Regions from separate parts of the Nocardiopsis sp. NPDC055879 genome, predicted to be linked through region 2. Evidence: riboswitches for the same ligand, from Rfam matches in the RefSeq annotation. Region 2 holds a riboswitch; each other region holds the start of a gene.
The links. A riboswitch is a leader RNA that binds a small molecule or an ion and turns the genes downstream of it on or off. The one in region 2 is predicted to bind thiamine pyrophosphate.
Positions count from the first base shown of each region.

Region 1: linked by a shared signal. The riboswitch ahead of thiO (glycine oxidase ThiO) and the one ahead of thiD (bifunctional hydroxymethylpyrimidine kinase/phosphomethylpyrimidine kinase) in region 2 are both predicted to bind thiamine pyrophosphate.
Region 3: linked by a shared signal. The riboswitch ahead of ACWGKS_RS03355 (ECF transporter S component) and the one ahead of thiD (bifunctional hydroxymethylpyrimidine kinase/phosphomethylpyrimidine kinase) in region 2 are both predicted to bind thiamine pyrophosphate.
Region 4: linked by a shared signal. The riboswitch ahead of ACWGKS_RS24015 (3-oxoacyl-ACP reductase) and the one ahead of thiD (bifunctional hydroxymethylpyrimidine kinase/phosphomethylpyrimidine kinase) in region 2 are both predicted to bind thiamine pyrophosphate.

Region 1 covers NZ_JBSHCT010000009.1:29,953-37,804, forward strand. The annotation lists gene ACWGKS_RS12250 (DUF418 domain-containing protein) at 1-674, shown strand, start outside; gene ACWGKS_RS12255 (SDR family oxidoreductase) at 742-1,635, shown strand; gene thiE (thiamine phosphate synthase) at 1,754-2,416, opposite strand; gene ACWGKS_RS12265 (Rv2175c family DNA-binding protein) at 2,497-2,856, opposite strand; TPP riboswitch at 2,944-3,055, shown strand; gene thiO (glycine oxidase ThiO) at 3,053-4,255, shown strand; gene thiS (sulfur carrier protein ThiS) at 4,282-4,494, shown strand; gene ACWGKS_RS12280 (thiazole synthase) at 4,498-5,295, shown strand; gene pknB (Stk1 family PASTA domain-containing Ser/Thr kinase) at 5,660-7,615, shown strand; gene ACWGKS_RS12290 (response regulator transcription factor) at 7,741-7,852, shown strand, end outside.
Region 2 covers NZ_JBSHCT010000001.1:182,073-189,924, forward strand. The annotation lists gene ACWGKS_RS00755 (pyridoxal phosphate-dependent aminotransferase) at 1-379, shown strand, start outside; gene ACWGKS_RS00760 (glycosyltransferase family 4 protein) at 524-1,720, opposite strand; gene ACWGKS_RS00765 (DUF6457 domain-containing protein) at 1,936-2,193, shown strand; gene ACWGKS_RS00770 (alanine/glycine:cation symporter family protein) at 2,402-3,820, shown strand; gene thiD (bifunctional hydroxymethylpyrimidine kinase/phosphomethylpyrimidine kinase) at 3,894-4,697, opposite strand; TPP riboswitch at 4,686-4,784, opposite strand; gene ACWGKS_RS00780 (DUF368 domain-containing protein) at 4,852-5,778, opposite strand; gene ACWGKS_RS00785 (acyl-CoA synthetase) at 6,172-7,788, opposite strand.
Region 3 covers NZ_JBSHCT010000002.1:252,291-260,142, reverse strand. The annotation lists gene ACWGKS_RS03370 (enoyl-CoA hydratase/isomerase family protein) at 1-304, opposite strand, end outside; gene ACWGKS_RS03365 (energy-coupling factor transporter transmembrane component T family protein) at 356-1,081, opposite strand; gene ACWGKS_RS03360 (ABC transporter ATP-binding protein) at 1,078-2,619, opposite strand; gene ACWGKS_RS03355 (ECF transporter S component) at 2,622-3,263, opposite strand; TPP riboswitch at 3,338-3,445, opposite strand; gene ACWGKS_RS03350 (transglycosylase domain-containing protein) at 3,521-5,686, opposite strand; gene ACWGKS_RS03345 (alpha-1,4-glucan--maltose-1-phosphate maltosyltransferase) at 6,429-7,852, shown strand, end outside.
Region 4 covers NZ_JBSHCT010000023.1:8,770-16,621, forward strand. The annotation lists partial or broken gene ACWGKS_RS23995 (pirin family protein) at 1-272, shown strand, start outside; gene ACWGKS_RS24000 (GNAT family N-acetyltransferase) at 364-756, shown strand; gene ACWGKS_RS24005 (carboxymuconolactone decarboxylase family protein) at 753-1,235, shown strand; gene ACWGKS_RS24010 (LLM class flavin-dependent oxidoreductase) at 1,494-2,828, opposite strand; gene ACWGKS_RS24015 (3-oxoacyl-ACP reductase) at 2,828-3,610, opposite strand; TPP riboswitch at 3,661-3,763, opposite strand; gene ACWGKS_RS24020 (hypothetical protein) at 3,960-4,328, opposite strand; gene ACWGKS_RS24025 (class I SAM-dependent methyltransferase) at 4,325-5,785, opposite strand; gene ACWGKS_RS24030 (DNA methyltransferase) at 5,782-7,852, opposite strand, start outside.

The DNA of each region.
Region 1 (7,852 bases), on a different contig from region 2:
TGTCCGCCGCGGTCATGCGAATGCTGGCCTGGCCCCTCAGCGTCGGGCAGGGGCTGCTGATCCCGGCCTTGCCCGCCGCAGCCCTGTTCGGGTTCTGGGCCGCGCGCCGCCGGATCCTGGAGGAGCCGGAACGGAACCTGCCCCTGCTGCGCGGGGTCGCGATCGTGGGCATCACCGTCGGCTGGCTCGGCGGTCTCCCCCTGGCGTTGGCCCAGATCGGCGTGTGGGACCTGGCCCCGATCCAGGGGCAGGCGCTGGCCATCCCGCACATGTCGACCGGCCTGTTCTGCGGGCTCGGGTACGTCGCGCTGATCGCCCTGGTGGCGTACCGGGTCCGGGAACGGGGACGAACCCGGGGCATCCTGGTGAGCGCCCTGAGCGCGACGGGGAAGCGCTCCCTCAGCGCCTACCTGGCCCAATCCGTGCTGTGCGCGCCGCTGCTGGCCGCATGGGGCCTGGGGCTGGCCGCGCACATGTCCTCGTGGACGATGTTCCTGTACGCGGTCGGGGTGTGGCTGCTCACCGTGGTGGGCGCCTACGCGCTGGAGCGCGCGGGGCGTCGTGGCCCGGCCGAGGTGCTGTTGCGCCGCCTGACCTACCGGCGCATCACCCGTACGATCGCCCCTGTCACGGGTGGGAACGAGGAGGCTCCCCAAGAGCACACCACCCGCTGACCGATGAGCTCAAAAAGGGGCGTGCCGATGAGCGGCCGGCACGTCCCCATACTCCAGGATGGCTGTCATGGGTGACGATCACATGACAAACCACACCATAGGGGTGACCGGAGCCACGGGAGCGGTGGGCGGGCGCGTGGCCGCCCGGATCGCTCGGCTCGGGTCGACACAGCGATTCATCGTGCGCGACATCAATCGCGCCCCGGAGTACCCGGGCAGCAGCGCGTCGATGGCCGACTACGAGGACGGGGCCGGGTTCACGCGGGCCTGTCGGGGGGTGGACACCCTGTTCCTGGTCTCGGCCACCGAGTCCGAGGAACGAATGGAGACCCACGTCAGCGCGGTGGACGCGGCGGTCGAGGCGGGGGTCTCCCGGATCGTGTACCTGTCGTTCCTCGGTGCGGGCCCGGCCTCGACCTTCACCTTCGCCCGGACGCACTTCTTCACCGAGGCGCACATCAGATCCACCGGTGTGTCCTACACGTTCCTGAGACCGAGCCTGTACCTGGACCTGCTGCCCCATTGGGTGGACGACGAGGGAGTGGTGCGCGGCCCGGCCGGTGACGGTCGGGCCGCGTGGGTGTCCCGGGACGACGTGGCCGACGTGGCCACCGCCGTCCTGACCGACCCCGTGGTGATCGCCGCGTCGGAGCGGACCACCTACGACGTGACCGGCCCGGAGGCGTTGTCGGTGGGCGCCACGGTGGAGAAGCTGGGCAGGCTCACCGGCCGCACCATCCACTACGTGCCCCAGAACTGGGAGGAGGCGCTGGAGTCACGCCGGCGCACCGGAGCCGCGGAGTGGGAGGTCGAGGGGTGGGCGTCGTCGTACGCGGCGATCGCGAACGGGGAGATGGACGTGGTGGCCGATACCGTGCCGAGCCTGACCGGGCACCCGGCGCAATCCATCGAGGGTTTCCTGCGCCGTCATCCGAGCGCGTTGGCGCACGTCGCGGTCTGACATCGGCGGTCTCTTCCCGACCACCGCCGTGCGGAGTGCGCGGTCGAGTTCGGCGGACCCGAGGTGCTGATCCCCGGGAGGTTCCCCGTCACCGGGTCCGGTGAGGCGTCGCCTCGGTTCAGGCCCGCGCGGTGAGCCGTTCCTTGAGGGCGACCGCCGCGGCACGGGGGTCCTCCGCCTCGGTGATGGCGCGCACCACGACGACACGCGAGGCGCCGGCGTCGAGCACCTCGTCGATGGTGGTCAGGTCGATGCCGCCGATGGCGAACCAGGGTCGTTCGGTCCCCAGTGCGGCGGCCTTCTCCACCAGGGCCGGGCCGGCGGCAGGGCGTCCCGGCTTGGTGGGGGTGGCCCAGGTCGGTCCGACGCAGAAGTAGTCGCTGCCGGCTTCCTCGGCGGAGGCCATGGCGGCCTCGACGTCGTTGTTGGATCGCCCGATGACGGGGTCCGCGCCGATGATGTCCCTGGCCATGGACACGGGCAGATCGCGCTGTCCCAGATGCAGAACGTCGGCGCGCACCGCGCGGGCGATGTCGGCGCGGTCGTTGACGGCGAGCAGCGCGCCGTGGCGTTCGCACGCCTCGCGCATGACCTCCAGCGCGGCGAGTTCCTCGCGGGCCTCCAGCCCCTTGTCCCGGAGCTGGACGATGTCCACCCCTCCGGCCAGGGCCGCGTCCGTGAACTCGGCGAGGTCACCGCGCTCGGTACGGGCGTCGGTGCACAGGTACAGAAGGGATGCGTCCAGGCGCTCGCGCAGGCTGGTTCCGTGGTTGGTCCTCACACCCGACACATTAGGCCCTGGTCGTCGAGAGACCCAAGGGCGCACCCCCCGGTGCGCCCCATGGAGCGAACGGCGATCACTCAGAAGGCCATGGCCTGGGCGCGGCGACGCACCTCGGTGCCCCGGTTCTCGCGCATGGCCTGGATCGGGGTCCCCGGAAGGGTGTCGTCCGGTGTGAAGAGCCAGCGCAGAGCCTCCTCGGTGGAGAAACCCGCGTCGGAGAGCAGCACGATGGTGCCGGGCAGCCCCTTGACGAGGTCGTCACCGTCCAGGAAGGCGGCGGGGATGGAGAGTTCTCCCTTGCGAACCACGCCCATGAGGCGGTTCTCGCGGATGAACGTCTTGATCCGGTTCGGGCTGACGCCCAGCGGCTCGGCCGCCTCGCGCAGGGTCAGCCAGTCGCCGACCAGTTCGTCGATGTCGAGGTCTTTGTGTGTCACCCTCCCAATCTGCCACACCCCACCGGCCACCGAGGACCGCCCGAACCCGTGCGGGGTCACCTGGCCTAGGATGGCGGGGAGCGAACAGACATGTCCCGCGGGAGCCGGGTGGACCCGGCTGAGAGGGAGACCGAGCAGTCTCCGACCGCACGAACCTGATCCGGATCATGCCGGCGAAGGGAGGGGAGCGCGCACCATGCGCGACTTCGAGGATTCCCGCTACAGGACCGGTTCCGACACCGATGGTGTGGTCGTCGTCGGTGGCGGCGTCATCGGGAGGGTGGTCGCCTGGCGGGCGGCCCGACACGGTCTGGACGTCACCCTGGTCGAGCCCGATCCCGTCACCGAACCCGCCGACGCGCGTTCCTCCTCCGCCGTCGCGGCGGGCATGCTCACGCCCGCCACCGAGGCGATCTTCGGTGAGGAGGAACTCATGGGACTCGGCGTCCGCTCCGCGCGGATGTACGACTCCTTCGTCGCCGAGGTGGAGGCGGACTCCGCCATGTCGGTGGGCCACCACCGCACCGGAACGCTCCTGGTCGCCTTCGACCGGGACGACCTGGCCGTCCTCGATGAACTCCACGACCTGCAACGACGTCTGGGCATCGCCACCGAGCGGTTGAACAGTCGAGAGTGCCGCCGGTTGGAACCCCACCTGGCCCCTTCGGTGCGGGGCGGGGTCCTGGCCCCAGAGGATCACTCCGTCGACCCCCGCCGTCTACTTCCGGCCCTGGCCCGGGCCGCCGAACGCGCGGGCGCGCGCGAGGTGGCCGGGGCCGTGACCGAGGTCTCCTCCCCCGGTCCCGACGGGGCCCGGTTGGGAGTGCACCTGGCCGACGGCACCGTTCTGCCGACCCACCAGGTCGTCCTCGCCGCGGGTTGCCTGAGCGACCGGATCACCCTGCCCGCGCCGGTGCTGCCTCCGATCCGGCCGGTCAAGGGACAGTTGTTGCGCGCCCGGGTCCGTGAGGGGGAGCCCCCGCTCGTGGAGCGGACGGTGCGCGGCCTGGTCCGCGGCTTCCCGGTCTACCTGGTGCCCCGCGCCGACGGCGAGGTCATCGTGGGCGCGACCCAGGAGGAGCTGGGGTACGACACCGCCCTGACCGCGGGCGGGCTCTGGCAGGTGCTGCGGGACGCGCGCGAACTCGTTCCCGGGGTCACCGAGCTGGAGGTCACCGAGACCTGCGTGGGCCTGCGCCCCGGGTCCCCCGACAACCGACCCCTGCTGGGCCCCACCCGGGTGCCGGGACTGCACCTGGCCGTGGGCCACTTCCGGCACGGGGTGCTGTTGGCCCCCGTGACCGGAGAGGTCATGGTGCGGGCGCTCACGACCGGGGCCCTGCCCGAATACGCGCATGGATTCGCCGCCGACCGGCCGCTGTCCGATGGCGGCGCGTGAGACGAACCGACGACGTGGGAGTGACTGTGGAACTGATCATCAACGGCGAGAGTCGCCAGAGCACGGCCACCACGGTCGAGGCGGTCGTACGCGACCTCACCTCGGCCGGCGACGGGGCGATCCCCGGCGGGATCGCGGTGGCGATCAACGACGAGGTGGTGCGGCGCACCGCGTGGGCCGGCACGGACCTGACGCCGGGCGACCGCGTGGACGTCCTGACCGCCGTACAGGGAGGCTGAACCATGACCGACATCCTCGACACCCGCCCCGATGTCGACACCGTCGAAGACCCCGTGATCATCGCCGGCGTCCCCTTCGGCTCCCGCCTCATCACCGGAACCGGCGGCGCGCCCTCCCTGGAGGTGCTGGAGGAGGCCCTGCTGGCCTCGGGGACGGAGCTGACCACCGTGGCCATGCGCCGGGTCGCCCCGGGCACGCAGGGATCGGTGTGGGACGTCCTGTCCCGCAACGGCATCCGTCCACTGCCCAACACCGCGGGCTGCTTCACCGCCGTGGAGGCCGTGCGCACCGCCAGGCTGGGGCGCGAGGCCTTGGAGACCGACTGGGTGAAGCTGGAGGTCGTCGCCGACGAGCACACGCTGCTTCCCGACCCGGTGGAGCTGTTGGAGGCCGCGGAGACACTCGTGGACGACGGTTTCACGGTGTTGCCCTACACCAACGACGACCCGGTGCTGGCCCGGCGTCTGGAGCAGCTCGGCTGCGCCGCCGTCATGCCGCTGGCCGCTCCGATCGGCTCCGGTCTGGGCATTCGCAACCCGCACAATCTGGAGCTGATCGTCGAACAGGCCGGCGTGCCGGTCATCGTCGACGCCGGCATCGGTACCGCCAGCGACGCGGCCCTGGCCATGGAACTGGGGTGCGACGCGGTGTTGTTGGCCACTGCCGTGACCCGTGCCCAAGACCCGGCCCTGATGGCGCGGGCCATGCGCGACGCGGTCCGGGCCGGTAGGGACGCCCGCCGTGCCGGGCGCATCCCGATCCGGCGGCACGCCCTTGCCTCCAGTCCCGACGTGGTCTGAGCGAAGTACCACTCGACCTGCCCGTCCGAGGTCCGTGTCCGGGCAGGTCGGAGCGGTCGCCGCGGCCCTCGGTCAAGAGCCGGCCGGTGCGGCGCCAAGCGAAGGTTTGGTGTCGTCCCCTACCTTGGATGGAATGTGTGTGCCGTGAGAGGGCACCGCACCCACCGAGACAGCCCAGGCGCGCGCACCCCCCGAGCGCACACGGACGGCCCGTGTGTCGCACAGTGCGGGGCCGCCGCGACCATGAACCGCGGGGCAGAACCGACTCCGGATTCCGCTATCGTGTCGGTTCGACATCTGGTGTCGGGTACGCGCCATCGGCCGCGATCTCCCGCGCTCCCCGCAGCAAGGACACAACTCCGCCGTGGACATGACGACTTCCGACCCGCTTGTAGGCGCGACGCTGGACCGTCGCTACTTCGTCGAGTCCAGGATCGCCGGTGGTGGTATGGCGACGGTCTACGTCGCCCACGACCTCAGGCTGGACCGCAGACTCGCTCTGAAGGTCATGCACCCGTCCCTGGCTCAGGACCCCTCCTTCGTCCAGCGATTCATCAACGAGGCGCACTCCGTCGCCAAGCTCTCGCACCCCAACGTGGTCCAGGTCTTCGACCAGGGCGAGGACCAGGGACACGTGTTCCTGGCCATGGAATACGTACCGGGGCGCACGCTGCGCGACCTGCTCAAGGAGCGCGGCCGGCTGACCGCCCGTCAGGCGCTGAACTTCATGGCCCCGGTGCTGGCCGCCCTGGGCGCCGCGCACCAGGCCGGCATGGTGCACCGTGACGTCAAACCCGAGAACGTCCTCATCACCGAGGACGGTCGGGTCAAGGTCGCCGACTTCGGTCTGGCGCGCGCGGTCGAGCAGTCCAACCAGGGGCTGACCCGCACCGGCACCCTGATGGGCACCGCCGCCTACCTGGCGCCCGAACAGATCGAGAAGGGCGTGGCCGACGCCCGCAGCGACGTCTACGCCGCGGGCATCATGTTCTACGAATTGCTCACCGGTGGCCAGCCGCACACCGGTGAGACCCCCATCGCCATCGCCTACCAGCACGTGAACGAGGACGTGCCGAGACCCTCGCACTTCCTGCCGGGGCTCTCCCCCGATGTGGACGCCCTGGTCACCAAGGCCACCGAGCGCGACCCCAGGTACCGGCCCGGTAACGCCGGTCAGTACCTGTCCAAGGTGCTGGAGGTCCTGAGCACTCTGCCCGAGTCGCCCTCGGGCGCCCAGGAGCGCATGACCCCGGTCGCGCCCACCGGCGCGGCGGGCGTCACCATGACCGCGCCCCAGCTGATCGCGGGTGGCGCGGGACCGGGTACCGAGAACGCCACGATGGTCGTCGACATGAACGCCGCCGCCGACTACGACGACGACTACGGCCCGGACGACGAGGGCGGCTCCTGGTTCTCGCGCAACCGCCTGTTGGTGGTGGGCGCGGCCGCCATGGCGCTGCTCGTGGGCGTGGTCGGCTGGTGGTTCCTGCTGGGCCGCTACGAACCCGTCCCCGACGTCGTCGGCGCCACGCCCGAGGTCGCCCGGGACGAGATCCGGTCGGCCGGATTGATCTACGACCTGTCCGACGATCAGGTCTACAGCGACGTCGCCGTGGGCGAGGTGGGCTCCACCGACCCCGAGGTGGGCGAGCGGCTCTCCCCCGGCGACCCGGTGACCGTGTACGTCTCCAAGGGGCCGCAGGAGGTGGAGATGCCCGACATCGCCGGGCAGAACATCGCCGACGTCCTCAAGGACCTGGAGGACCTGGGCTTCGTCGCCGACCGGATCGAGCAGGAGGAGGTCGAGTCGCCCGACGTCGATCCGGGTCAGGTCATCTCCAGCGAGCCCGAGGCGGGAGCGACCGCCGACCGTGAGGAGACGGTGACGCTCACCGTCAGTAAGGGCATCCCCGTGCCGAGCCTGGCCGGTGAGGAACGCGCGGACGCCGAGTCCACCCTGGAGGAGCTGGGCCTGACGGTCGAGATCGTCGAGGAGGACAGCGAGAACGTCGATGAGGGTCAGGTCATCGACCAGACACCCGACACCGGCACCAACGTGGGTCCCGGGTCCACCGTCACCCTGACCGTGTCCACCGGCCCGCCGGACGTGGAGATCCCCGACGTGGTCGGCGAGAAGATCAAGGACGCCCGCGAGGCCCTGGAGGACGCCGGCTTCAAGGTCGAGGTGGAGCGCATCCTGGGCGGCCGGATCATCGGTCATCAGTCGCACTCCGGGGAGGCCCCGGAGGGCACCGAGATCACGATCACGGCGACGCCCCGCGGTGTGGTCATCGACGGGGACGACGAAGACGACGACTGACCACCGAGGTGGGTCCACCATCGCGGGGAGGGGCGGGGAGCGTGTGCTCCCCGCCCCTCCCCGCGTTCGGACCGAAGCGGCCGGCCCGCTGTGTTCCCGGGCCCACTCCCGCTACGCTCGGCGGCATGGACGGCGAGAACATCCGGGTACTGGTGGTCGACGACCACCCCATGTGGCTCGACGCGGTCGCCCGAGACCTCGGTGAGGCGGGGATGACGGTCGTGGGCACCGCCGGCG
Region 2 (7,852 bases):
CGCGCCCAGCGCCGCCTTCTACCTGTACCCGGACTTCGAGCCCGTCCGGGAGCGCCTGCGGGCCCTGCACGGGGTCACGACCGGGCCCGAGCTGACCGGACTGCTGCTGGACGGGTACGGCATGGGCGTCCTGCCGGCCGTGGAGTTCGGGGAGAGCCCCCACACCCTGCGCATGCGGGTGGCCACCAGCCTGCTCTACGGCGACTCCGAGGAGCGTCGTTACGCGGCCCTTTCCGCACATGACCCCCTGGTGCTGCCGTGGATCCGCGCCCACCTGGACCGACTCACCGAGGTGCTCGGCGGCCTGCTGGACAAGGGCCCGACCCACGCCGCCACGGTCGTCCCGGTGCGACGCGAGGTCGCGCGGTCGGTGAACTGACCCGGCCCCCACAGCTTGTGGCCGCCTCGTTTTAAGGGGGCGCGGCGGACACAACCGACGGGTCCCTCCCCACATCTCTCTCGGGGAGGGGCCCGTTCGTCTTGTCGGGGGTCGGTGGCACGGCGGGGTCACGGCCGCTGTGGGTCAGGCGCCCTGCGTCTGCGCCGACCGCTCGGCCAGCTCCCGACTGGGGGCGATCACCGACCGGTAGTGCGAGACGAGGTCGGAGTTGACCGCGGCCCAGGTGCGGTGCTCCACCGAGGGCCGGGCCGCGGCCCGCATCGGCTCGCGCACCCGGTGGTTGTGCGCCAGCCGGCCCACCGCCACCTTCAGCTCACGCGACGAGTCGGGCGCGAACAGCAACCCGTTGTGCTCGTCGGTGATCAGGTCCAGCGGGCCACCCGCGGCGGGGGCCACCACCGGCACCCCGGAGGCCAGCGACTCCTGGACGGTCTGGCAGAAGGTCTCGTCGGCCCCGGTGTGCACGAACACGTCCAACGCCGCGTACAGCCGGGACAGGTCCTGGCCGGTGCGCTGACCGGTGAAGACCGCGTCGGGCAGCATCCGGCGCAGCCGGGCCCGGTCGGGGCCGTCACCGACCACCACGATCCGGATGTTGCGCAGGCGCGCCAGGTGACCCAGCAGCTCCACGCGCTTGTCCTTGGACAGCCGGCCCACGTATCCGACGAGCGTCTCGCCGTTCGGGGCCAGACGGCGCCGCAACCCCTCGGAACGGTGGTCGGGGTGGAACCGGTCGGTGTCCACCCCGCGACGCCACAGGGCCAACCGGGGGAATCCGCGGTCCGACAACGCCTCCATCGTGGCGGAGGAGGGCACCAGGGTGCGGTCCACGGCGGAGTGGATCCGGTGCAGCAACGACCAGAGCGCCTCGCTTCCGGGCAGACCGTACCGACCGGCGAAACCGGCCAGGTCGGTCTGGAACACGCCCACGGTCGGCAGCGCCCAACGTCGCGCCACGTCCACGGCGGCGGCACCGAAGAGGGTGGGGGAGGCCAGGTGGACCACGTCGGGGGCGAAGGCGCGCAGGGCGGCGGTCATCGCCCGCCGCAGGGGCAGGCCGACCGCGAAGTCCCGGTACACGGGCAGGGGGACGGCGGGCAGTCGTACCACCGGGAACCCGGCGTACGAAGTGGGTCCGCGACCGGGCGCCAGCACCACGGCCTGGTGGCCCTCGGCGGCCAGGTGCTCCAGCACCCGACACACGGAATTGGTGACTCCGTTGACCTGGGGCAGGAACGACTCGGTCACGACGGCCACCCGAAGAGGGCGGCCCGGTGGGGTGTTCGGGAAGGTGTCGACGAGCGGGGTCATGGGGGACATGCGAACGGGCTCCCAACGCCGGAATATCGCTGCTCCCGACGCTAGGCTCGGAGTGTGAACCGGGGTCGCAGCCCGAGCGAACCCGCCCCGTCGGAAGGGGGAGGGTTGGAGGATCGGGCGGTGACCAGGCGTGTACGGTCGTCTGGCCGTCGCGTGACCCCAGGATGGCATGATCACCGAAAACGTTGCAGGACACACCTTTGAGGAGTCGAGCGGTGACCCTGGTGGAATGGTCGAAGCTGGTGTTCGAGGAGCTCGAACTGTCCGGGAGCGAGCCGCTCCAGAAGGCCGACGTCGACAGGATCCTCGATCTGGCCCGAGACGCCGCGCACTCCGTCGCCCGCCCCGCGGCGCCGCTCACCACCTATCTGTTGGGTGTGGCGGTCGGTAGGGGAGCGGACCCGGAGGAGGCCGCGGCCGCGCTCAGCAGGCTCGCGCTGGCCCACGCCGAGGACGACGACAAGGCGGACTGAGGGTGCGCCCCGTCGCGCACCCGAGGTGACACCGGCGCGGCGCAACGTTCATGTCGAACACATGTGATTCGTTCGTTACGCGTCAGTGTCATTCTTTGCCGATATCGAAATGCACCCACCTGTGCCGATGTGACTCCGCGAACAACGGTCCCTCTGTTCCACCCTCGGATCTCTCGGCCCCACGCACTCACCGAAAGGGAGATCCCCTGTGGACCAACTCCTTGAGATGGCCGGCATCATCAGCGACGTCATCTGGGGACCCTTCGTCCTCATTCCGTTGTTGTTGGGTGTCGGTGTCTTCCTCACCATCCGGCTGCGCCTCCTTCAGCTGCTCAGGCTCCCGCACGCCCTTTGGCTCGCCCTCGTCCGTCGCAAGGAGGACTCCTCCGTCGAGGGCGACATCTCCCACTACCAGGCACTGAGCACCGCGCTCGCCGCCACCGTCGGCGTCGGTAACATCGCGGGCGCCGCGCTGGCCATCGGTGTCGGTGGCCCGGGCGCGCTGTTCTGGATGTGGTTCATCGGCATCTTCGGTATGGCCACCAAGTACAGCGAGGCCCTCCTGGGGGTGAAGTACCGCCGCACCGACGCCAAGGGTGAGCAGAGCGGCGGCCCGATGTACTACCTCAAGTACGGGATCAAGGGTGGGCTCGGCACCTTCCTCGGTGTCGCCTTCGCGGTCTTCGGCGCCATCGCGGCCTTCGGTATCGGTAACGGCACCCAGGCCAACACCGTGGCCCAACAGGTCAGCAGCGTCACCCCGCTGGAGCCGTGGGTCATCGGCCTCGCTCTGATGATCCTGTCCGGCGGAGTGATCCTCGGTGGCATCAAGAGCATCGGTCGTGTCGCCTCCGGCCTCGTGCCGATCATGATCATCGGTTACGTCGGCATCTGCCTCGTCGTGCTCATCGCCAACTGGCAGTCGCTCCTGCCCGCCTTCCAGCTGGTGTTCACCGACGCCTTCACCGGGACCTCCGCCGTCGGCGGTTTCGCGGGCGCCGGTGTCATGCTCGCCATCCAGATGGGCTTCGCCCGCGGCATCTTCTCCAACGAGTCCGGGCTGGGCACCGGTGGTATCGCCGCCGCCGCGGCCAAGACCAAGGAGCCGGTCCGTCAGGCCATGGTCTCCATGACCCAGACCTTCATCGACACCATCATCGTGGTGAGCATGACCTGCCTGGTCATCATCGTGACCGGTGTGTGGCAGGGAGACGAGGCCGAGGACGGTTCGCTGCTGACGTCGCAGGCCATGACCGAGGGGCTGGGTGCCATCAGCCCCACCTTCGGTACCGCGGGCGCCTACGTCGTCGCGGCCTCCGTGGCCGTCTTCGCCTTCAGCACCCTGCTCGGCTGGGCCTACTACGGTGAGCGGTGCGTGGAGTTCCTGGGCGGACGCAAGCTGGTCCTGCCCTACCGACTCATCTTCATCGTCATCATCTTCATCGGTTCGGTCGCCAGCCTCGACTCCGTCTGGCTGTTCAGCGACATCGCCAACGGCCTGATGGCGCTGCCGAACCTGGTGGGGTTGCTCCTGCTGTCCCCGGTCATCGTGGCGGAGAGCAAGAGGTTCTTCGGTCACCCCGATTGGCGTAACCCGGACGCGGTGATGGACGACGTCCAGCGCTAGCCGACTCGCACGCCCCACGGGGAGAATATGAAGGGGGGACCGGTCCGCACGGGCCGGTCCCCCCTTCGTGTGATCACCACCAGGCGTGGAAATGGTGCACGGGGCCCTGGCCGCCGCCGGCGTCGATCTCGTCGGCGTGGCGCAGCGCCTCGGTCAGCCAGGTCTTGGCGTCGGCCACGGCGGTGGCCACGTCCGGGCGTTGGGGGATCAGCGCGGCGATCGCGGAGGACAGGGTGCAGCCGGTGCCGTGGGTGTTGCGGGTCGCCACGCGCGTGGCGCTCAGCTCGACCGGGGCGGACTCCCCGTCGACCAGCAGGTCGACGCTGTCGGTCCCCGCCAGGTGCCCGCCCTTGAGCAGGATCCGACGCGGCCCCAGCTTCAAAAGCCTCTCGGCCTGGGAGCGCATCGTGGCCAGGTCCGTGGCCTCCTCCTCGTCGAGCAGGTCGGCGGCCTCCGGCAGGTTCGGTGTGAGGAGGTCGGCGCGCGGCAGCAGTTCACCGCGCAGCGCCTCCATGGCCGAACGCTCCAACAACCGGTCGCCGCTCTTGGCGACCATCACCGGGTCCACCACCACGTTCGACAGCCCGTGCCGGTCGATCGCGGCGGCCACGGCCTCGGTGACCTCGGCGGTGCCCAGCATGCCCACCTTGACCGCGTGGACCGTCGCGTCCTCGAACAGCGTCTCCATCTGGTCGACGACGAATGAAGCGGGGACACCGTGAACCCCGGTGACCCCGCGCGTGGACTGGGCGGTCAACGCCGTCACCACGCTCATCCCGAAGACCCCGTGGGCGGAGAACGATTTCAGGTCCGCCTGGATGCCGGCGCCCCCACTGGGGTCGCTTCCGGCGATGGACACGACGTTGTACACGCTCATCGGCGTTCCTTCGCTAGTACGAACTAGGGCAGGTTCGACGGGTGTGCTCTCAGCCGGGTCGTTTCCCCGGCACCCCGCGCCGTCGGGGTCGAAGCGCGGTGAAGCGCTCGCTCGACCCCGACTCGGTATGTGGTTGTGGGTACGACTCTAAGGGTCAGACGGAGACGCTCTCGTGGCCGGCCTCGACCTCACGCTGGAGCCGCTTGCGGCGCTCCCACAGGATGGACACCACGATGATGGCGAAACCGGCCACCATCAGGGCGACCGTCAACGGGACCTCGGTGGGAGCGAGGATCTCTCGGTCCTCGCTCTGCCAGGGCCACAGGGCACGCAGCGAACCCGCCATCAGGCCGGTCAGGACCACCAGGGTCAAGTGGTGGAAGTTCTCCAGGAAGTACTGGAGGACCTTGACGAAGAGCGCCAGGCCGGTGAGCGCGCCGAGGGCGAAGGCACCGATGTAGACGAAGTCGAGGTTCTCCAACGCGTCCTTGCTCGGAGTGTACAGACCGACGGCCAACAGGATGAAGGAACCGGAGACGCCCGGCAGGACCAGCGCGCAGATCGCTACCGAGGCGACGAGGAAGACCACCACCGGGTGCGGGGGCAGGTTGGCGCCGGGGAGACTGGTCAGGAAGAACGACAGTACGGCGAAGACCAGGGCCAGGAGGTAGTGTCCGGCCTTCCATGACTTGCCCGCGCCGGTGTAGGGGATCCACAGACAGGCGAGCACCAGACCGAAGAAGATCGCGTATGCGTACTGGGTGTACTCCTCCACCAGCGGGGCGATGAGCAGCAACGCTCCCACCAGGGCCACCGCCATGCCGATCAGGGCGGGGACGAGGACGGACCAGTCCACCTGACGGAACTGTTCCATGGCGCGGTCCTTGCCGCGGCCACGGGGCACGTCGGTGACGTAGCGCTTGATCCCGCTGACCATGTGGCCCGCGCCACCGATCAACTGGTCGTAGAGGCCGACGATGAGCGCGACGGTGCCGCCGCTGATACCGGGAAGTGCTTCGGAGGTGCCCACGGCCCCGCCGCGCACCGCGTTGAAGATGTAGGAGCCTACTGAGTTGGCCATGAATGCTCGGGCGCGTCTTCCGGGGAGCCGGGAAGGGGGCGCCGTCCTCCGTCCTGATGGTGCCGCCGGTCCCGTATCCACGGTGGACCGGACGGTCAAAGGGGTGCTTGGGTCGGCACGGACCTCGATGAACCCGCCGATGGTACGGTCCCGGGCCCAACATCGAGGTTCGTCACTCCGGCCACACGATGGGGGAGGGGGACCGCGAGCCCCGGGCCGGCTGTGGCCATTCTAGTGCCGTCGGCGAGGGCGGAAGGCGTCCCGGAGCTGTCCTGGAGGCATCGAAAGGACGCCGAAACCACGTTTCGGCTGCTTGGTGGCGTACCGACTCGGAGACCGAAATGAGAGGTACCACAGAGGGAGGATGAGGAGACCTCCCGGAGCCCCCGTGGGTCACCGCGATTGAGGGCTGGGGGTACCTTCCCCGGCCACCGAAGCGGCCCAACGGTAGTCCTGTTTGCCCACGGCGGTGCGCCGGACCCGGTCCACGAAGTGCACCGTCCGGGGCACCTTGAACCCGGCCAACCGAACCCGGCAGTGGGCGCGCAGCGCCTTCTCGTCCGGGCTGCCGCCGGGGGCCAACGAGACCAGGGCCGTGACCCGCTGACCGAGGTTCTCGTCCGGAGCGGGCACCACGATCACGTCGTCCACCGACGGGTGGGCCTTGAGCACGGCCTCCACCTCCTCGGGATACACCTTCTCCCCGGCGGTGTTGATGACCACGCTGCCCCGACCCAACAGGACGATCGAACCGTCCGTGGCCCGGGTCCCGTAGTCGCCCGACAACGCCCAACGTCGCCCCTCGGCGTCGGTGGGAAAGGTGCGAGCGGTGGCGATGGGATCGTTGTAGTAGCCCAAGGGGATCCGTCCGGTCCGCGCGATCCGTCCGACCCGCGGCGACCCCGGCCGCAACGGACGCAACGCCTCGTCGAGCACCGAGATGCTGCCACCCATGGTGAAGCTGCGACGGTCGGTGGTGTCGGCGACGGTGGCCGCCTCGTCGGGTGCGGTCGCCGAACCGCACACACCCGTCTCCGAACCCCCGTAGGAGTCGGCCAGGGCCACGTCCTCGCGCCAGGCCTTCCACAGGTTGCGCACCGCCGGGGTCAACGGGGTACCACCGGAACGCACCGAGGTCAGGTCCGGGCACAGCTCGGGTTCGGTGAGCAGGTGCCGCGCCAGTGGCCGCGCCATCGCGTCACCCACCAGTTGGAGCGCGTGTACGCCCTCGCGGTGCGCCAGTTCCAGCACACGGTCCGGCCTGAAGCTGCGGTCGGTGGACAGCACCACGCGCTTGCCGCACAACAACATGCTCAACGCGTGCCACTGCCCGGCCGCGTGCATGACCGGACCCAGGACCAGCATGCGCTGCGGGAAACAGCGCAGGGCGCGTTCGGCCACTTCCTCGGGGGTGCGTGCGCGCGGGGTGCCGGGGGAGCGACGCTCCACGGCGGCGCGAAAGACGTCGGCCTGGCGCCACAGCACACCCTTGGGGTAACCCGTGGTGCCGCCGGTGTAGAGCAGGTAGTGGTCGTCGCCGCTCGTGCCGGGGAGCGCGCTCCGGGGGGTTCCGACGTCCTCGCCCTGCGCGGTCAGGGCGGACTCGTAGTCCGTCCCCTCGGCGGTTCGCTCGGTGCCGTCGGCCAACAGCAGCACGTGGCGCAGTCGTGGCAGATCCGGTCGGATGGCCGTGACCGTGGCGGCCAGGGAGTCCTCGGCGATCAGCGCCGCCGCGTGCGAGTCGGACAGTACGTGTCGCAGTTCACCGGCCACGTACCGGTAGTTGACGTTGACCGGCACCGCTCCGGCGCGCAGCACACCGAGGAACGACTCCATCCACTCGGCCCGGTTGAACGACAGGATCGCCACGTTCTCACCAGGGCGCACACCCGCGCCGACCAGGTGTCGGGCCAATCGGGTGGCCCGTTCGTCCAAGGCGCGGTAGGTGAGCCGACGTGGGCCCGCGACGAGGGCGATCCGCTCCGGTACGGCCTCGGCCACCGCCGCCATCAGCGCAGGGAGGGAGAAAGGGGTATCCGAAGACGTGTGTGGCACGGCAGATCCTCCCTGGCGT
Region 3 (7,852 bases), on a different contig from region 2:
TGGGGATCCGAGCCACGGCGGTCAGCGCGTTCTGCAGCGCGCGCGAGTAGTTCAGCATCTGCGCGTGGCCGAGGTCGGCCATCTCCTTGATGTCGGCCCCCGCCACGAAGGCGCGCTCACCGCCGTACAGCACGACGGCGCGCACGGAGTCGTCGGTCGACACCCGGGCCGCGGCCTCGGCGATCTCCTTGGTGACCTGTCCGTTCAGCGCGTTCAGCGCCTTGGGTCGGTCGATGCGGATGACGGCGACCGCGGGGTTCTCCGGGTCGGCCTCCACGCGAACGAACTCGCCCACGTTGTCCACCTCTTCGTCTCGGTGTCGGTGTCGGTTTCGATGGCAACCCAACCACGCGGGTCAGGAGAAGAGCAGCACCAGGGTCCCGAGCCGGGCCGAGACCGTGTAGGCGACGGCCAGGAGCAGGGCGGCGCCCACGAGCAGGAGCGTGTCGGCGACACGCCAGCGGCTGACTCGTGCGTGGGTGCGCGGCCCGGTCCCGAAGGCCCGCGCGTCCATGGCGGTGGCCAGCAGGGTACCGATTCGGATGGCGCGGACCAGCAGCGCGAACAGTCGGCCGAAGAACAGTCGGACCACGTTCAGCGGGTTGTATCCGGCCTCCAGTCCTCGGGCCCTACGGGCCAGGGTGATGGTGCGCCACTGGTCGGCCAACAGCGGGATGAGGCGCAGCGCCGCGAGCACGCCCATGGCGGGGCGCTCGGGCACCTTGAGTCTTTGCACGAGCCCGTCGGCCATGTCGGTGGGGTCGCTGGTGATGGCGGCGAGGAGTCCGGGCAGGGCGATGGCCAACAGACGCACCGCCACCCCGATGGCTCCTTCGAGGCCCTGTTCGCCGTACAGGTAGTTGACCGCGGCGCTGCTCAGACCCATGAGCACGAAGGGGCCGGCCAGGATCAGCAGGGTGCGGCGGTCCACCCCGCTGAAGGGCACGCACAGCAGGACGGCGGCCAGCACGATGCCGCCGGTGACCACGTCCACGGCGGGGACGAGTCCGATGCCGATGCCGAGGGCGGCGATCAGTTTGGCTGCGGGATTGAGTCCGGTGAGCCGGGGGACCTCGCTCACTCGGCCTCCTCGGCCACGGCGCGCCCGTCCGCCACACGCACCCGCACGTCCGCCACACGCACCCGCACGTCCGTCAGATGACGCAGGAGCAGCCCGTCGTGGGTGGCCACGGTGATGGCCCGGCCCTCGGCTCGCAGATCCGCGAGGAGCTCCACGAGCTCGGTCCAGGTGCGGGTGTCCTGGCCGAAGGTGGGCTCGTCCAGGGCCAGGACGTCGGGGGCGTGCAGGGGGCCGGAACTGAGCGCGGTGGCCACCGACAGACGGCGTTTCTCCCCGCCCGAAAGCGTGTACGGGTGCACGTTCGCCAGATGGGTCAGCCGCAGCCGTTCCATGAGTTCACCGACCCGGCCCTCGGTCTCCGTATCGCTCAGACCGGCCCGCAGCGGGGCGAACCGGAGTTCGTCGCGGACCTCGGTGGTCACGAACTGGTCCTCGGCGTGCTGGAAGACGGTGCCCACGTGGCGGGCCAGCCGTCGGGCCGGCCAGCGGACCAGTGGACGCCGGTCGATCTCCGCCAGGGTCCCGCGCGGCACCACCCGACCACGGTGCGGTTTGGTCAGGCCCGCCAGCAGGGTCAGGAGGGTGGACTTGCCCGCTCCGTTGGGCCCGGTCAGCGCGGTGACGGCCCCCGCGGGCACGGTCAGGTCCACGTCTTCGAGGACGGTGCGCGGGGCGGCCGCCCGCACGCCCAGTTGGAAGGGGGTCCGCGCCGTCACACCCCGCGCCGCCAACATGGGCGCTCCCCCGGGGGCCGAGGGTAGGTCCGGTGAGGGTTCCTCTCCGGGTACCCACACCCCCTGTTCGGCCAGGGACCTCCCGTGCTCGGCGAAGACCTTCGCCGGCGCCCCGTCGGCGATCACGCCACCGCCGGGTTCGACCACCACCACACGGTCCACCAGGTCCATGACCTCGGCGACGCGGTGTTCGACCAGAACGAGGGTCGCCTCGCTCTCGGTGAGCAGGCGGGCCAACAGGTCCCGGACCAGCGCGCCCCCGACCGGATCGAGGTTGGCGGTGGGCTCGTCCAACAGCAGCAGACGCGGTCGCATGGCCAGTGCCCCGGCGATGACCAGGCGCTGCTTCTCCCCACCGGACAGGGCACCGGTGGAGTGGCCGATCCCATAGGGGAACCCGACCTCGACCAGGGCACGTTCGACCCGCGACCAGATCTCGTCCGGTGCCACCCCCAGGTTCTCCGGGCCGAACGCCACGTCGTCGCCGGCGCGCGCCATCACCAGCTGGGCCTCGGGATCCTGCGCGACCAGACCCACACCGCCGCGCCCCCGGGAGGCGGGCTCGCCGTCCACCCGGAGCAGGCCCTCCTGGTCGCCACCGATGGCGCTGTCGGGCCCGGTGAGACCGGCCAGGGCGTGCAACAGGGTGGACTTGCCCGCGCCGGAGGCGCCCAGCAACAGGACCCGCTCCCCGGGTTCGATGAGCAGGTCGACGCCGCGCAGGGCGTGGGCGGCGCGGCCCGCGTGCTTCCATCCCCAGCCGGAGAGTTCCACACGCGCGCCGCGCGCGTTCGTGCCGGCCATGGTCAGCCCTTGGCCGAGGGGAAGGGTGCCAAGGCCCCGGACCGGGCCAGGGCGGTGGTGAGCAGGCGTCCGCCGACCCCCGCGATCAACGCGCCGCTCACCAGGACCAGGCCGCCGTAGACGAGCTGGTGCGACAGCGGCCAGGTGGCGTAGTAGACGACGGCGTCACGGATGGCCGGGGAGATCCCGGCGAGGGCACCGGCCAGCGCGGCCACGCCCATGCCCCAACGGCGGTAGAGGAAGAGCAGGAAGACCAGCTCGGGCAGCAGCCCCTGCATGGCGCCCTCCAGGACCACCGTGACGCCCCATTGGGAGCCCAGCAGCGCGGAGACCGAGGCCGCGGTGATGGAGGTGAGCACGGCCGCGCCGGACCGTCGGATGATCAGCCCGCCGAGGACTCCCGGAAGCAGCCAGACCCCGTAGAGGATCGCCTGTGCCGGGGGGAAGAGCACGAACAGCGGTCCGGTGATCGTCCAGACCACGCCCCACAGCCAGAACACCACCCCCACCGCGGCGCCGAGTACGGCGGCCACCACGATGTCCACGGTGCGCCAGGCCCCGAACTCGGCGCGGATCCAGTCCTTGATCCGGCCGAGAAGTCCACGACTCGTACCGGCGTGCCCGGCTCCGGTGTCGATACCCATCGAAATGAGGTCCCTTCGTCGAGGTCGACGAGGGGAATGCGGCCGAGAGCGTCTCCCGCGCCGGCGGCACGGAGATGACGGATTCCACGACTTCCTTCGCCGGCATGACCCGGATCAGGTGTGTAAGGGTCTGCGGTCCGATGCCGCACTCTCAGCGCTCACGCGCTCCCCTGTCGGTTCTCCTCCATTATGCGTCAACAAGGAGGGCCGTGGGATGTTTCCATCCCACGGCCCGATTCTTCCGACTCCATCGCAGGTCAGGCCTCGGTGTCGGATTCGTCGTCCTTGGACTTCGGTGGCTCGGCGTCCGGGTTGCCGAAGGCCCCGGGCGAGCCCGCGAAGTCCTCGGCCTCCAGTTCGGCGGTACCGCCCCGCATGCTCTCCTGCCAGATCGGGCCGGGCAGGCTGCCCCCGTAGACGATGCCGTAGTAGCGGCCACCGATGGTCACGCCCTGCAGCGGGTTCGCCTCGCCGCCGCGCACGTCGCCGACGACCACGGCCGAGGAGAGGTTCGGGGTGTACCCGGCGAACCAGGCGTAGGCCGCGCCGTCGGTGGTGCCGGTCTTGCCCGCGACCGGTCGCCCGAGGTCCAGACCATTGGCGGTGCCGCCCTTGAAGGGCTGCTGTAGCAGGTGGTTGACCCCGTCCGCGGTCTGCTTCTTCACCGCTCGTTCGCAGTGGGAGTCGGCGGTGACCCGTTCACCGGTGCCGTCGTCCCGGATCGCCCGGACCGGGCGCGGCTCGCAGCGGGTGCCACGAGCGGCGAAGGTCGCGTAGGCGTTGGCCACGTTCAGCGGGGACACCTCCTGGTCGCCCAGGGTGAAGGAGCTCCACACCCCGAGGTCGCCACCGTCGGCGCGGTGTATCCCGACCGCCTCGGCGGTCTCGGAGGTCTCGCACAGGCCGACCCGACGCTGCAGCTGGGCGAAGTAGGTGTTCACCGACCCCTTGGTCCCGCTGAGCATGTTGTGGCCGCCCTCGTCGCTCTCACCGGCGTTGCGGACGTTCCAGGACGACATGGTGCCGCCCTCGCAGTTGACCATGCCGCCGACCGACATGCTCTTGGGCGAGTTGAAGCTGGTGCCGTACCCCAGGCCCTTCTCCAGGGCCGCGGCCAGGGTGAAGGCCTTGAAAGTCGACCCGGCCTGGAATCCGCTGGAACCGCCGTCGGCCTGGTCCACGGCCAGGTTGATCGAGGTGGTGCCGACCTTTTCGTCGTCGAACCCGTAGCGCAGGTTCTGGGCCAGGGCTCGCACGCGGCCCGAACCGGGCTCGACCATGGCCTGGGCGGAGAACTTGGTGGAGTCCTCGTGCGGGACCCGGCGGTCGATGGCCTCTTGGGCGGAGTCCTGCGCCGCTCGAAGCAGACTGGTCTGGACGGTGAAGCCGCCCCGGGAGATGCGCTGTTCGCGCTCGGCCTTGGTGTCGCCCAGCAGGTCGGATTCGAGGAGCCAGCGCATCGTGTAGTCGCAGAAGAACGGGTACTCGCTCTCGGCGCAGCTGCCCCCGCGCGGCGTGGCGTCCACTCCCAGGCCCTTCTCCTTGTGCGCGGCGGCCTCTTCGGCGTCGAGGTGTCCGGTGGCGACCATCCGGTCCAGCACGAGATCGCGGCGTTCCCTGGTCTCATCGGGGTTGTTGATCGGGTCGTAGTACGAGGGCGCTCGAACCAGACCGGCCAGTGTCGCGGCCTGCCCGGGGTCCAGTTCGGCGGCGGAGGTCGAGAAGTACCGTTCGGCGGCGACCTCGACTCCGTGCGCGCCGGCCCCGAAGTAGGCCAGGTTGAGGTAGCCCTGCAGGATCTCGTCCTTGGTGTAGCGGTCCTCGATGTCGATCGCGTAGCGCAACTCGGTGAGTTTGCGGGTGATCGTCCGGGCGCTGGCCTGGTCGACCTCTTCCTCGGTTTCGGCGGTCTCGATGAGGAGATTCTTGACGTACTGCTGGGTGATGGTCGAACCACCCTGTGTGTTCCCCTGGGCGGTGCGGATGGCGGCGCGGAGGACACCGCGCAGATCGAGGCCGTTGTGCTCGTAGAAACGGTCGTCCTCGATCGCCATCAGGGCCGTGCCCATCCAGGGGCTCATCTCGTCGAGGTCGACGACATCGCGTTCGCGTTGGGCGACCTCGCCGAAGGGCTCCCCCGAGTCGTCGGTGAGCAGGACGCGCGACGACGGGTACGGAACGTCGAGGTGGTTCGGCAGGGACATGAACCCCGCGGCGGCGTCCCTGGCCACGATCCCGGCACCGCCGACCAAGGGTATGACCAGGGCCGCCGACAATAGCCCGGCGATGAGGCCGAGTCCGGACAGACGCAGGATCGCCTCGCGTCGTTCCTTGCCGCCGCCCCCTTCCAACTTCGCGGTTCCGCCCTCCACCAGGGCTCGGGCTCTGTCCCCGAACCGACCAATACGGCTGGACTCCGTCACGTCGCCCCCTACGGCCGTGTGCGGCCCGGTGCCACGTGGCACCGGGCACTGCGTCGACCACACTCGCAGTCGGCCCGCAAAGGGAACTCCGTCAAATCGGGCGTGTCACCGAAAAGCTTCCTCAATCCCCGGCAAAGCACCCAGAAACGCCACAGCACGGCCACAGTGGACTGTTCACGAGGAACCAGTCGCAATTAATCTCGACATCAAGACGAGAGTCCCGACGAATCAGCCGGCGCGAGAAGCGCTTCCCCCGAATACGTGACAATTGATCCCTGTGGGTCACAACGGACACATGGGGATGTCCGGAATACGCCTCGCCCTGCCCGGCGCACATTCGTTCATCCCTACCCGCATGGACCTCGTGCACAACATGGGAGAAGAATTTACCGACTTTTCACGAAGAGGCACGGGAAAGCGACTACAGAAACCCCAGAATCCACAGTGGCGAACTGCCCGGTTTGCGAGGTTTCCCAGGGTGAAACCCGACAAATACCAGGTCCATCCCACCGAGGCCAGTGTGATGAGGATCACATTAATTATCCGGCCCCGACACTCTTCCAAACCCCACTAGAGGACCGACGATAGACAGCGGAGGGCACCGAAGCCGCAATCTGGACAGTTTCCGATCCAGCACTTCGTTGACCCCGTTCTTCGTTGGATTAAATTCCGATTAATTCCGCACGCGAGTCGCCGCGTGCTGCCCCATAACGCCCGAACCACGACAATGACGGTGTAGCCAGTGATCGGACGACTGCCCATCCTCGATATCTCTCCAGAGAACGTTCTCGGCCCGGTGAAGGCGGTGCCCGAAGAACGTTTCACCGTCGGCGCGACGGTGATCCGCGAAGGGCACGATTCCCTCGCCGCGGGCGTCGTCGTCCACTCACCCGAAGGGCGCCGACGGCCCCTTGTCCCGATGCGGGAGAAATCCCCCGGAACCGACCGCTACGAAGCCGAGATCAGCCTGCCCGCCGAGGGACAGTGGTCCTTCTCCATCGAGTCGTGGAGCGACCCCTTCACCACCTGGCTGCACGTCGCCCGCGTGAAACTCCCCCTCGACACCGACACGGACCTCGTCCTGGAGGAGGGCGCCCGCCTACTGGCCAAGGCCGGCCGCCGCGTCCCCCGCAACCGCGACCTGGCCAGGGCCGCCAAGGTTCTGCGTGACACCTCCCTGACCCCCATGGAAGCCTTCGAGGCCGCCGTCACCGACGACGTCGTCTCCGCAATGGAGCACGACCCCGTCCGTGAGCTCGTCACCAGGTCCAAGCGGACCAAGGTCGTCGTACACCGCGAACGCGCCCTGTTCGGTTCCTGGTACGAGTTCTTCCCCCGCTCGGAGGGCGCCCAGGTCGACACCGCGCCCGGCCAGGAGCTCTCCGGCACCTTCGCCACCGCCGCCAAACGGCTGCCGGCCATCGCCGACATGGGCTTCGACGTGGTGTACCTGCCACCGATCCACCCGGTCGGCGCCGCCCACCGCAAGGGTCGGAACAACACCCTGCACGCGCGCGCCGGCGACCCCGGGTCCGTGTGGGCCATCGGTTCGGCCGACGGAGGCCACGACGCGGTCCACCCGGACCTGGGCACCATCGCCGACTTCGACGCGTTCGTGGCCGAGGCCGCCGAGCACGGCCTGGAGATCGCCCTGGACCTGGCCCTGCAGTGCTCCCCCGACCACCCCTGGGTCACCGAGCACCCCGAGTGGTTCACCACCCGGGTCGACGGTTCCATCGCCTACGCGGAGAACCCGCCGAAGAAGTACCAGGACATCTACCCGCTCTGCTTCGACAACGACTTCGAGGGCCTGTACACCGAGGTCCTTCGGGTGGTCCGGCACTGGATGGACCACGGGGTGCGGATCTTCCGGGTGGACAACCCGCACACCAAGCCCGTCGCGTTCTGGGAGCGTCTGCTCGCCGACGTCGCGCGCACCGACCCCGACGTGCTCTTCCTGGCCGAGGCCTTCACGCGCCCCGCCATGATGCGCACCCTGGCCAGGGTCGGCTTCCACCAGTCCTACACCTACTTCACCTGGCGCAACGGCAAGGACGAGCTCACCGACTACCTCACCGAGCTCAGCCGGGAGACCGCGCACTACCTGCGCCCCAACCTGTTCGCCAACACCCCCGACATCCTCAACGCCTACCTCCAGGACGGCGG
Region 4 (7,852 bases), on a different contig from region 2:
CGGCCCGGCTCGTGCTCGTGGGAGGCGCCCCCTTCGCCGAGGAGCTCGTCATGTGGTGGAACTTCCTGGGCCGCACCACCGAGGAGATCCGGCGGTACCGGGAGGAATGGCAGGAGCGCGGCGAGCGGTTCGGGCGCGTCGAAGGCTACGTGGGGCACGGCGGCCCGGGAAAGAACCGCGATGGCATGGGATGGCTCCCGGCCCCCGACCTGCCCCAGGTTCGGATGCGGCCGAGGAAGAACCCGCCGCCCCACGCGCGGTCCCAGGACTGATCCACACCGCCGAACACCGATCCCACCGGGCCGGGGCGCCGTCGTGTGCGCCACCGACCGGCCCGGCAGCATCCCCAGAGAGGTCTTCACCTTGACCGAACCACAGACCGACAAGACCGGCGCCGTCGTGCATATCGCCCTTGACGAAACGCGCGCCATCAGCGCCTACACCGTGACCTTGGAAGACGGCACCCTCGCCGGCCGCGCCGACTTCGTCGACCCACCGGAGGGCGACGGTGAGCGCGTCTTCTTCCACACCGAGGTCTCACCGGAGTTCGGTGGACGGGGTCTGGCCGGACTCCTGCTGCGCGAGGCGCTGGCCGACAGCGTCCGCAGGAACATCACCGTCGTCCCCGTGTGCCCACTGTTCGCCAAGCACCTGAAGGAACACGGCGAGGAGTACACGGCCCAGGGCGGCAGGTTCCGCAAGCCCAGGCCCGCGGACCTGGCCCTGGTCCAGAAGACGACCGAGGAGCAGGCATGAGCGCGGAGCGTCCCTACATCGACAAGGAACACCCCACTGTGTACAAGGCGCTCGGCAAGGCGGCTGTGGCCTCCCGGGCCGCTTCGCACGAGGCGGGTCTGGGCGATGACACCATCGAGCTGATCAACGTCCGGGTTTCCCAGATCAACGGGTGCCCGACCTGCCTGAGCATCCACGTTCCCAAGGCCCGCAAGGCCGGGGTGAAGCAGAGTGTCCTGGACGTGCTGCCGTCCTGGCGTGAAGCCGGCGTGTTCACCGACATGCAAAAGGCCGCGCTGCTCCTGGCGGAGTCCCTCACCGTCATCGACCCCGCCGTCGACCGGCAGGAGATCAACGCCCGTGCGGCCGCCCACCTGACCACCGCACAGATCTCCGCGGTGGAGTGGACGACCGCGCTCATCAACGCGTTCAACCGGGTCTCGATCGCCAGTGGTCATCCCGTGATCACACGACAGGGAAAGCGATTTCCACCGCTGTAACGCCCTCCTCCCGAAAAAGCGCTACAGCGGTGGGTCCCCTTTTCCGGAAAGCCCACCTTCTCCAACAGGGTGACGTGCTCGGCACCCAAGGTTCGGAGCAAGGCGGTCACATCCGAACGAGGCTCCCGACACGGGGGTCTGCCGGCGCTCAGCAGCCCTGAGACGATTGCTGCCGCGCGCCTCTCCTATGGCAGGGAGGTCCGGACAGGTCGAGGACGGCTCCTCAGGCCTCCCACCTCCCTGACCTCCCTCCCGTATTCAGTGCGGTGACGGCGGCCGTTCCAGACCCAAATGGCCCCGAAGCGTGTCCGCCTCGTACTCGCGACGGAACAGCCCTCGCTGTTGCAGGACGGGAACCACATGGTCCACGAAGTCCTCGATCCCGCCCGGCAACGACGGCGGCATGAGGTTGAACCCGTCCGCGCCACCGTTCTCGTACCACCGGGTCATCCGATCGGCGATCTGCTCGGGCGTTCCGACCATGGTGCAGTGTCCGCCGCCGGCGGCCAGACGGCCCAGCAGTTGCCGCACCGTGGGCCGTTCGGAGTCGATGATGCGCAAGATGGTCTCGTAGCGTCCCTTGGGACCGGTGAACTCCTCCAGTGGCGGCAGCTCGGGAACCGGCGCGTCCAGCTCCCAATCGGAACAGTCCTGTTCGGTGAACAGCCCCAGCTGCTGCAATGACTCCTCGGTCGGCAGCAGTTCGTCCAGTTCACGTTGCTTGTCTTGGGCCTCCCGTTCGGTGGAACCGACGTAGGTGACCAGTCCGGGCATGATGGCGACGGACCCGGGGTCGCGGCCCGCCCGACGGATCCGCGCCTTGACGTCGCCGTAGTAGTCCTGGGCGCTGGGCAGGTCATAGGCCACGGAGTAGATGGCCTCGGCGCGGCGGGCCGCCAGCGTGCGTCCCTGTTCCGACGAACCCGCTTGGAACAGCACCGGGTTGCCCTGTACCGGGCGCGGCACGTTCAACGGACCGTCGACCTGGAAGTGCTCTCCCCGGTGGCCGATGGGGCGCACCAGGTCCGGGTCCGCGAAGACCCCCTCCCGGTCGTAGTGGAAGGCCTCGTCGCTCCAGGAGTCCCACAGCCCCAGCACCACCTCCACGAACTCCTCGGCTCGCGCGTAGCGCTCCTGGTGCGCGGGCATCCGCTCGTATCCGTGGTTACGGGCCTCGGTGTCGAACATGGACGTCACCACGTTCCAGCCCACTCGGCCTCCGCTGATGTGGTCCAGGGAGGCCAGCAGGCGTGCCGCGTGGAAAGGCGTGTAGAACGTGCTGGAGACGGTGCTGACCAGACCGATGTGCCGGGTGGCCCGGCTCATGGCCGCCAGAGCGGTCAACGGTTCGAGGAACCACCACGGGCCACCGGCGACGTCGCCCGTGGCGTGGCCGTCGGCGAAGAACACCGCGTCCAAGCGGCCGCGTTCGGCGGTGCGGGCCAGTTCTTCGAAGTAGGTGATGTCACCGATCCGTTCGGCCGGCGAGTCGGGGTGACGCCAGGCGGCCTTGTGGTGGCCACAGCCGAAGATGAACAGGTTGAGGTGCATCCGGCGATCGGGGGCCTGGTCAGGCGCGGAAGCGGCGGTCATCAGTTCATCACCAGCCCGCCGTCGACGACGAGGTTTTGACCGGTGACCGCGCGCGCCCAGGGAGAGGCGAAGTACAGGGCCGCGTCGGCGAACTCGGCCGGTGTGGTGACCCGGCGCAGCGGTGTGGAGGAGGCGATCATGTCGAAGACGCTCTCGGGGGTGGCGGAGCTGGCGTCGGTGGTGCGCAGCAGACCACCGGAGACCATGTTGACGGTGATGCCGTCGGGTCCCAGGTCGTGGGCGAGCGTGCGGGTCAGCGACAGCAGCGCCGCCTTGGCCGCTGTGTAGTCGTGGTAGGGGACGACCGGGTGCTGGAACAGGTTGGTGCCCACGTTGATGACCCGGCCGAACCCTTGGCCGCGCATGGAGGCCAGGGCCGCCTGGACGGTGTTCAGTGCGCCGTGGACGGTACCGCTGAACTGCTGGTCGAGGTGTTGTGGGGTGAGCGTGTCGGCGTGGGGTCGTGCGTCGCCGTTGAAGGAGAAGTCGGCGAGCGCGTTGTTGACGACGGTGGAGACGGAGGAGCCGAAATGGCCCTCTGCGGTCTGGACCATCGAGGCGACCTGTTCGGGGTCGCGTACGTCCGCTCGCACGGCCAGGGCGCGGTCGGGGTGGGTGGCGGCGAGCTCGCGAGCCGCTTCTGCGCTGTGGAGGTAGTTGATCACCACTCGGGCGCCTTGCCCCAGGAAGGCCTGGACCAGCCGGGACCCGAGCCCTCGGGCCCCGCCGGTGACGACGACCGTCTGTTGGTCGATGGGGAGTGCGGTGCGGGAAGAACTCATCGGTGGCCTTTCTGGCATGGGCGAAGGCGTCCCTTCGGCCACCGATACCACCGGCCATGTACGGACATCCCTTCGCCGGTATGACCCGGATCAGGTTCGACGGGTGTCATCTCAGCCCTGATCAGTGGATTCAGGGCACCCCGTGTCACTGCCGATCAAGGTAGCCCATAGGCACCCTCTCGGGCCACCGGCCGGTGCCGCGCTCGCCTCCCGCTCGGCGATCGCACCTTCGGGGAGCCGGCCGGTTGGTGCCCCTCCACGTCGACGGGCAAGGGAATGCTCCCGAGCACACGTCGACGCCCGGGTGGGGTGGTCCGGGCCCAGACTTCCGCTGCGGTCTCCAGGGCTTCTATTGGATCGCCACGTCCGTCAGACCATCGAAGGCGTCCAGGACCAACTCCTTGGTTCGGTAGGTTCCGAACCTGGCGATCTCGTTGTTCTTCAGGCCGCCCTTGGCCGTCTGGAAGGTCTCCAAGACATAGTCCACCTCCTGCCGGTCGAGCCCGTAGAGGCGGAAGCAGTAGGCGTCCAGTTCGGCGCGGATGGTCGCACGGCGTTCTTCGTCCCACGGGAAGGGTGGGCCTTCGTGGCCGAGGTCCCTGGCCAGAGGTTCCATGTCATGGGTGGTGTAGATGAGTTCGAGGACGCGAGGCACCAGGAAGCCGAGATGGGGTTCCAGCTGCTCGGGTGTGGGCACGGGAAGCTGTTTCCAGGTCATGAGGGACATGTGCGCGCCGTTGATCTTCTGGCGGCCGACGAAGTCGAAGACCAGGCAACTCTGAACGGCGCACAAGGCCGCGACCAGGTGCGGTCTCCGTTGCACGAACATGAGCGGGAAGGTGTGGCCGACGGCCACACGTGGCAGGAAGGCGGGAATCCCGGTTCGCTCATCATTCGATCGACAGATGTCACGCCAACCGTAGAGCCATTCTCTGTTCCACCCGACCTCCGACAGTCGCGTGGCCAGACCCGGTCTGGAACCATCCTCTCCGGGAACCCAGTAGCGCGGCATCGGCGCGTAAGCGGGGGCCCCTTCTCGATCTGGGCCGGTTGTCGCGGAGCTCCGGCCGTGGTGAAGCCATTCCACCGATGGTCGAAGTGGTGAGCCATCTTCGCTTCGTAGAGTGGCATCATTCGACGGCTTTCGCGCTCGAAGACGTTACCCCGTAGCTCCCACCCTTCCTTCTCCAGGCCCATCATGTCGCGGAAGAGACCGGAGTCATCGGTCATGTCAAACAGACGTTTGAACCTGATCGCCCATGGATTTCCGTCCCGTTGTCCCTCTTTCCAGAGCACCGGGATTCGACGGTAGATAGAGAGGGTGAGATCGGCGTCACGCCTGGACTGAAATAGGGGGATCGAACCCGTGTTGGGGCTGAGCAGGGCGATCTCGTCAGCGGTGAGTTCGAAGCTCCTACTTCCGTCGTCGAGATGGGCCGGCTCATGTAGGAAGAAGGCGTAGTCGGCCACAGGAACGGGGGCTTTGTCCCCGTGCAACGACAGCAAACTGAATCTCTGCCGTGCGTCGACCCCGGGGAACAGCTGCTTCAGATTCTCGAAGTCGTACAGGGAAGCGATCGACCGGTCACGGGTCAGGCTCGCGAAGAGTTCCTGGGCTCCGGCCCCGGTGGCGATGGACGTAGGGACGATCGCACCGATCCGGCCCTCGGGCTTGACGAGTGCGGTGAACAGCTCCACGAAGAGATGATCCACCTGAAGGGTGTTCACCCCTTTGACCGTGAGCCCCTTGGCACACGCGGGAAACCCCTCCGAACGCCCGGCGAAGTGCAGGGTGGATTTCACCTGACGGCGCGCCGACCGGTATCGCTCCGCTTCTTCGGGGTGGTCGCGCTGCCACTGTCCGATCGCCTCTCTACGAGCCAACCCGGCGATGCGGGCGAGCGAGGGTTCGACCACGCTGAAGTACTTCTTGTCCTCGAAGTCGAGCTTGTCCCAGGGCGGGTTCGACAGCACACAGTCGAACCCGCCCTGCCAGCCCAGAGCGCCATTGCCACCACTCCCTTCGTCGTCACAGACCCGAAAGATGTCGGGGAACTCCAGGTGCCAGTGGAAGAACCGATACCGCTCTCGAAGTCGCCTGATCTCGGCGTGGGTGGCCTCGGTCGCAGCGGCGTCCTCGGGGTCGAAGAGCCGGCGGAAGGTCTCGTCGGTCACCGGCCGGGGTGTGCCCGCCCTCTTCTCCCAGAGGAAGGTGGCGCACCAGGCGTCGGCGATGTGCACGTCCCTGCGGTAGTCGGCAGACGTACGCCAGGCCCGGTAGACCTGTTCCTGCTCTCGGACGTCCCGCAGGCTTCCCACCTGGATCGTGTAGAGCCCGTTGAGCCCCTCCGCGTAGGTGGTGTTGCCGACCTTGACCGCGTTGGACTCGGTGTCGAACAGCGCACCCTGACCGACACGTTCGAGTGTGTTGGTCCTTCCCAGTGACTCCACGACTTTGCGGTCGTCACCTTCCACCGGGGCGAAGGCCGCGTCGGGGATACCGGCCCGTATCTGCGCGGGAGTCGCTCCATGAGGGCGTTTCCACATTTGAGGTGGGGGTCGAGCAGGTCGAGTGGTCTGCCCGGCGCCATGCCCTCCAGCCACAGCGCCATCTTGGCCACGTCCAGGGCCATGGGATTGAGGTCGACTCCGTACAGACAACGTGCGACCACCGTGTGCAACGCCTGGCGGTAGGCCTCCTCCCCCGGTTCGGGCGTGCCCTCTCGGACGGCCGCGACCCGTTTGGCGATGCGTTGGCCGGCGGCCACCAGAAAGTGACCGGATCCGCACGCGGGGTCGCACACCGTGACGGACAGGAGCATCTCCGCGATGGTGTCCGCGGGGTCGAGTTCGTCGAACTCGGCGGCCTTGTCCTCCCCTCGTTTGACGGCCTCGTCGAGCACCGGTTCGAGAGAGGAGTCCAGTAGGCGGGAAATGAGGGAGGACGGGGTGTAGTACGAACCCGTCATTTTGCGCGTGTTCCCCGCCCGGTGGACCAGGTGGAAGGAGTGATCGCCGGGCCGATATTGAGGCAGGCATTCCAGCAGGGACTCATAGACCGCGCCCAACTCCCGGGAGGAAAGGGTACGGAAGGAGACCGGTCGCCAACGTCGGGTTCCGAAGTCCCGTACCCGCGACAGTCGGCGAATCGCGCGCGACAGGACCTGGTTGCTCAAGGACGCGTCATCAAGGCAACCATCCTCTTCGGTGCGGGTGAAGAGTCCACCCAGGCCCACCAGACCGAGTTCGGGACGACCGGTCTCCAGCCCGAGGGAGTCCAAGACGATGCGCAGACTCGTATGCAGGTCCCGGTGGGGGCCTCCACCTCCGCCCCTGTCGGCCACCCGTCGTAGTCGGGCGAAGGAGAAGTAGTCGGCGTAGCGCCCACGGGTGAGCCGATCGGTGTTCGTGGGGTGGAGGAGGTCGCGTTCCTCCACGACGACAAGGAAGAGTACCCGGAACACCATGCGTAGAAGGGCGGTGTGGAGTTCATCGACACGGACGGGGTGTCGCAGGTGGTGGTTGTCCGGGTGTCGCAGGAACCCGGTCCCGAGGATGACCAGGGCTTCCTCGACGTTCTGTCGTAGGGCGTCCAAGGCCTGGACGCCCGAACGCAACGCCTCGTCGCGCCAGCGTTCCATCAAGCAGGTGGACGGTGGTTCATCGTCCAGGACCTCGAATCTGGAAGCATGGAGGAGTCTCCACAGGGCGATGAACTCGTGGACCGGTTCGCCGTCGAGGATCTCCTCCAGATCGACGGACAGGTAGGCGGCTCCGGCCAGCGAGGTGGAGTCGCGTAGCAATCGCAACTCCCGGCCATTGGTCACCAGGCCCCACAAGTGGGCACCCGCACGGTTGAGGGCCTCCTGCGTCTGGGACTGCGGAGAAGCGGATCCGTCACGGCCACGCCTGTCGAGTTCGGTGTCCCAGGGCACCACCGTGATCAACAGGTGCTGGTAGCGGTGGGTCACCGGGAAGACGCGGCCTCGGTCGTCGTCGGCCGAGATTCCGGGAATTCGCAATCCGGCGAGACGCCCGAACCCCAGAGCGACGAACAACGGTTCGATCCAGCCCCGCAGCGCGGAACGCGTGGGATCGCCCGGCAACCGTCCTTCCACGTCGCGACCGGGCAACGTGCGCCGCAGCACCCACCAGGCACCGCGCAGTTCCTGCCACAGCCGCTCGGCCTCGTCCTCGACCGCCCGGGTGCCGATGATCCCGTAGTCGGACGGCCGTGCGCCC